2 linked regions of the Acetivibrio cellulolyticus CD2 genome follow. The protein of the gene in region 2 binds, or shares a complex with, the protein of the main gene of each other region. Links are inferred from orthologs where the notes say so. Each region holds a gene or a part of one and is shown on either strand. Other genes may lie near its edges.

Evidence for each region. Proteins that work in one complex are often made in the same cells at the same time.
Region 1: the proteins of trxA (region 2) and ACECE_RS0224030 are in contact, whole or in part, in an NMR structure (PDB 2IPA), measured with the Bacillus subtilis proteins. The link is inferred for Acetivibrio cellulolyticus CD2 from one-to-one orthologs.

What each region holds. Positions count from the first base shown.
Region 1 is NZ_JH556659.1:927,604-930,502, forward strand. The notes cover bases 1-2,821. They hold ACECE_RS0224030 (arsenate reductase/protein-tyrosine-phosphatase family protein), read left to right. Parts: upstream 1-1,117; coding sequence 1,118-1,525; downstream 1,526-2,821. Other genes in these bases: ACECE_RS0224020 (carboxypeptidase regulatory-like domain-containing protein), read right to left, coding at 1-341; ACECE_RS0224025 (hypothetical protein), read right to left, coding at 410-799; ACECE_RS0224035 (helix-turn-helix transcriptional regulator), read left to right, coding at 1,597-2,505; ACECE_RS0224040 (M24 family metallopeptidase), read left to right, coding at 2,675-2,821. Outside these bases: more of ACECE_RS0224040, read left to right, coding at 2,822-2,899. UniProt on the Bacillus subtilis protein: Catalyzes the reduction of arsenate [As(V)] to arsenite [As(III)]. In vitro, can dephosphorylate para-nitrophenyl phosphate (pNPP).
Region 2 is NZ_JH556657.1:440,128-442,982, reverse strand. What follows is about bases 26-2,802. They hold trxA (thioredoxin), read right to left. Parts: upstream 1,691-2,802; coding sequence 1,361-1,690; downstream 26-1,360. Other genes in these bases: ACECE_RS32085 (hypothetical protein), read right to left, coding at 2,774-2,802; ACECE_RS0213955 (putative ABC transporter permease), read right to left, coding at 2,290-2,691; ACECE_RS0213960 (metal-sensitive transcriptional regulator), read right to left, coding at 1,807-2,109; ACECE_RS0213970 (membrane protein), read right to left, coding at 521-1,087. Also shown: ACECE_RS0213980 (Lrp/AsnC family transcriptional regulator), read right to left, coding at 1-3; more of ACECE_RS32085, read right to left, coding at 2,803-2,855. UniProt on the Bacillus subtilis protein: Participates in various redox reactions through the reversible oxidation of its active center dithiol to a disulfide and catalyzes dithiol-disulfide exchange reactions.

The sequences.
Region 1 (2,899 bases), on a different replicon or contig from region 2:
CTATCAGAATTGGTTTCGAATACGGGAAGACCACATTTTTGACAGAAATATAAAAATATATTTACATACTGAACAGTTTCGCTGTTTTTCTTCAAAATGGTAACGCCAGTGATTTTTCCAGAGTAATCAATCTTTTCGTTCTTAACATAAACATTAACATTTTGTGTGTTTACTTGTACCGGATTTACATCAACTTTTTGTTCCTGGTCAAGGTCCTGTGAGTTATACTGAAAACTATCGGTTTCCAAATATTTTCCCTTATTCGGTTTTTCTTGTTCATAAATCTTTTCTTCAAGAAAACGGTTTTGCGACTCCATATTTTCACTTCCTTTTTCCGGCACAAATCAATTTTTATTTATGTAGCAGTGGGGGAAGTCCCCCACTACATACTGATTATTAACTTATTAAGTTACCATTTCTTTCCTTGACCTGCTGCAGCATTTGCTTTGGCTTCATTTGCAGCTACTGTTTTGTTTTCAGCTTCATTTTCAGCTACTGTTTTGTTTTCAGCTTTAACTTCATTTTCAGCTTCATTTTCAGCTACTGTTTTGTTTTCAGCTTTAATTTCATTTTCATTTTCAGCTTCAGCTTTGTTATCAGCATCGTTATCAGTGCTTTGGCCCTGTACCTGTTTTTGTGTCAAAACGTTGTAGTTGATCTGTTTGTTAACCTGATTCTGGCTGTGATATTCTTTTTCTGCTACGTCCACATCCTGATCAGCTTTGAGTGTAGATTCGAGTTCAGCTTTGATTTCGGCTTTCAATTGGGCTTTTAATTCGTTTAAATCGATGTCTAACATAGGTAGGACTCCTTTCAATTATTTAGGTTAATTTTGGTTACATTATATAGTATTCTTTATGTAATCAAATGTGATGGTTTTCTATAAAAAGTATAATTGACTATTGTAGAAGGGATTTGTAACATTGATAGATAGGATAACAATTTGTAAGCTGGATTCTAGGTATACATAAATATCCTTTTCATAATGAAATGCCATTGACTTATGGGATGTTATGTTAAGCTTTTGTTAAGCTGAGTTAAATCAATATTAACACAGTTGCTTTTTTGTCTTTCAAAAATTAAAATATAATTGAATTACTTATGGAGGGGCAATACTATGAAACTGAAAGTAGCATTTATATGTGTTCACAATTCATGTAGATCACAGATGGCAGAAGCATTGGGCAAACTATTTGCTTCCGATGTATTTGATTCATATTCTGCAGGGACGGAAACAAAACCACATATAAATCAGGATGCAGTAAGAATTATAAAGAGGCTATATGGCATTAATATGAATGATACTCAGCGTTCTAAACTGATTGATGAAATACCGGAGGTTGACATAGTAATTAAAATGGGGTGCAACGTTATATGTCCGTTTATGCCATCTAACCATGAAGAGGATTGGGGAATTGATGACCCGACTGGCAAGAGTGACGAGGATTTTTTTAAAACTGCCATGATAATTGAGGAGAAAGTCAAGGATTTAGCAAAAAGGATTAGAAATAAAGAAATAGAATAATAATAAATTAGCAAAGAAAGTCAAGAAGACCTCTTTTGTAGTGTGTTATGCTTTATACAGGAGGTAAGGAAATGGATAACTGGGAAAAAATAAATGCAGTACAACGAATGCAGGATTTTATTGAAGCGCATTTAAATTTACCAATAACTCTTCATATGCTTGCAAATGTTGCAGGGTATTCGCCATGGCACTCTGCAAGGATATTTAAGGAGCTCATGGGAAAAACGCCCTTTGAATACATAAGGGTCCTAAGGTTGACCAGAGCAGCTTTGAAGTTACGTGATGAGGATGTTAAAGTTGTTGATGTAGCTTTCGATTTTGTCTTTGACTCGCACGAAGGCTTTACGAGAGCATTTTCCAAACAATTTGGAATGACTCCGCAGTACTATAGCAAAAATACACCGCCTATCAAGCTATTTTTACCCAGTCGTATTCATGATTATTATCTCATATTACAAAAAGGAGAGGATAGCATGCCTGAAAATTCAAACGTCAATACGGTTTTTGTTCAAGTTATTGAACGACCTCAACGAAAACTCATTTTAAAGCGTGGTATTAATGCCGGACATTACTTTGAATATTGCGAGGAAGTAGGCTGTGATGTGTGGGGGGTGCTCACGAGTATAAAAGAAGCCATATATGAACCAGTTGGAATGTGGCTTCCGAAAAACCTGCAAAAGCCAGGTACATCAATTTATGCTCAAGGTGTAGAGGTTCCTGCAGATTATAAGGGCGAAGTTCCTGAAGGATTTGAGCTGATTGAATTGCCGCCTTGCAAGATGATGGTTTTTCAAGGGCAGCCTTTTGAAGATGAAAAGTTTGAAGATGCTATTGGAGAATTGTGGGATGTAATGAAAAAATACAATCCTGAAATTTATGGTTTTACATGGGCGGACGAAGATGCACCGAGGATACAATTAGTACCGTTGGGATATAGAGGATATATTGAAGCCAGACCGGTCAGACCTGTTAACAAGTAATTGTAGTTTTAGAATTGTTAAGTGTGTGGAAGATTGGTGGATAACCAGTTTCCCACATACTTTTATGTTGAAGCTAATATATTTACAATATATGCTTTATGTATTAAACTAAATAGATTAAATAAGTTTCTTGATACAATTCTGATTGAATTAATATGGGAGTGTTAGCATGAGGATGAAGGTACCTTTAATAGAACTGGAAACACGAATGAGACGTTTCAGAGATAAAATGGATGTGTCTGATCCAGAGTGGAAAGTAGTTGTAGTTTTTAGTAAGATTAATCTCTACTATTTCACCGGGACAATGCAGGATGGAATGCTTATCATTCCCAGAAACGAAGAAGCAATATTATGGGTTCGCAGAAGTTTTGAGAGGGCATTGGATGAATCATTG
Region 2 (2,855 bases):
CATAATAAATACCCTCCTCGATTAACTTTAATATTATAAATACTATGTATCTACTAAATTATGCCCAACTTGCCATATTTGTATTTCTAAACAAATTTAGATCATCTGCACTTTCTGAGGCATTAAAAAAACTCCCCCACCCCTTGAAAGGGACGAAGAAGTAATCCGCGTTACCACCCTAATTAACACCATAATGGTGTTCTCTCCATTCAATATCAAATTATGCATTAAACTTAACAAATGCAATTTTAATACTGACCCTTTATAACGTAAGGAAACGTCATCCTCTATTATTAGACCTTGTATAAGTGGTCATCATTTCTCAAGGTGAAACTAAAGGGCTGCCTTCCATATAATCATTTGCCGATCTTTCACCTGACACCGGCTCTCTTTGAAAATTCAAATATGTACTCTTCCCTGTCATCGTCTTTTAAATATTAAATTATTAGAAATAATTATACTAAATAAAATATTTTTTTACAATATATTATTTTTGAACTTTCTACATTTGTTTTTTGCTCTATTTCTCTTCTGAAGTAGAAGCTGCTTTGTTAGCAAACTCTTCCATTATTTCATCAAGGATATCTGCAGAGTTGTCATTAGTTTCTGCCTTTTCAGACTTTGTCTCAGTATCAAAAGAACTATATGTCTCTCCTGCAGACTCAAACACCTTATTGAGTTCTTCCTCATATTTCTTCAAAACCCTAGAAACATCCTGTTTTAATGTCTTGATTTCCTGTTTTATATCTACAAGCTTTTCCTTTTCCTTTTCTGTCAAATCGGAAAGCTTCTTTCTCTCCTCAATTGATTGATTCCTTGCTTCCTCTAATATTGTCTCAGCTTTTTCCTGAGCTTTGATCAGAACCTCAGCAATTTTAGCTCTGTCTTCACCTACTTGATCAGTCTTCCTGGCTATATCCTCATATTTGATTCTTAACTCTCTGCATTGATTTTTCAACCCTGCTATTTCATTTTCTTTCTCTTTGAGTTTATCATCAAATTCCCTCAATATCTTTTCAATATAAGAATTAACGTCTGATTGCTTAAAACCAAAAAGCGATGTACCAAATCTTTTTTCTCCTGCCATTTTTGGTTCCTCCTATTTATCCCAAAACATTATTAATATTTATAATTGTACAAATATATTATTCAATACCATTTTTCAAAATCCTCCTTTTTTATAAAAAAATATATTAATATTTTCAACAAAAAATAAAAACTCCGGGACATCGCGTCCCTGTATTTTTGACTCTTTCACTTCCTTAGAAAGAAGCCTAATAAAAAAACCACACAATTGTTTTGTGCGGCTTATCTACAGTTCATTTTTTATTGTTTCAGTGAACTAACTGCTTTGATTAAACTATATGTGCTTATCAATAAGTGATGATAATTCAGATTTTGATCTGGCACCAACAACTTTTTCCACTACATCCCCATTCTTGAATATCATAATTGTTGGTATACTCATAACTCTAAATTTAGCAGCAAGTTCATTCTCGTCCTGCACATTTAACTTTGAAATCTTTGCCTTCCCATTATATTCACTTGCGAGCTCATCCACTATTGGACCTACTGCTCTGCAAGGTCCACACCATGGAGCCCAAAAGTCAACTAAAACCGCCTTTTCTGATTTCAATACTTCCTGTTCAAAATTATCCTTCGTAATGACAGTAACATTTTCACTTGCCATAAGTTTTCCTCCTAAATAAGTATTATTTTCAAAGCTATTTATACGAAACCAAGTCATAAAAAGACTAATAATTAAAAGGTTATTATATTTTTACCCAAATTTGAATAAGGGAAACACTAATCTACAAACTTTAAAAATTTTTGTATTGTATCTACAAGTTCGTCAAGGACCTCTTCCTTGCTTTCACCATCTAACGCATTCTTTAGGCAAGTCTTTGAATGCCTTTGAAGTATTATCCCGCCAACCTTATTTGTAGCCGCTCTCACAGCTGCAACCTGAGTAAGGATATCTACACATTGCTTATCCTCTTCGATCATTTTATGTATGCCCTTTATTTGACCTTCAATCCTTCGAAGTCTCTTAAGAATATCTTCTTTAGACTCACAACACTCATTATCTGCTAAATTGTTTCCCACCATCATTCCTCCTATACTCTGTATGGGTATAAAACAATTATAACTGCTTTCCATATAAACTACAATAGCCTTGTAAAAGATTAGCTATGGCTTCATCACCCAACCATAGCTAATTTTACTTAAGATTAGCTGAAGTTATGTTTTCAGCATTCCTTAACCCTATACACCATTACAAAGTATCTATCATACAATTTTTATAGAATCTAGTGCTTTATGCATACGTTCAAATAATAACCCGGCTGCAAACCATGCAGGCGCAAAATCTATTCTTACAAGGTGGTCAATAGCGAACGGTCCAGAGTAATACCAAGGATAAACACCTAATATATTATATAGAATTATTCCGCTTGTGTACTCTATACCCCATATAATTACTACCCATAATAGCCCTCGAACCTGCCACCTCCATCTACTCAACACATCATGTATGGGTTCTAAGAACACAGCGCAGCCATATATTAACAGCATCCAAAGGTTTGTATATCCTTGCAATGTCAGGTCGCCTGTTATTAACGAATGCATCCCAGTCCAAACTATTTCCATGCTCCATCCGGCAAATCCATAAATAAAAAATCTTTTAATCATAGCTATATTTTTTTCAAAATACATAATTTTAGTATAGAAATAATTTGATAAAATAGAAATTGGTTGTAAACAAATCCATATTTTATTTGACTTTTCCTTCACCTGACTGCTTCTTTATTTCATTTTCACTCTTTTTATAAAACTCCTCTATATACTCCTTATTC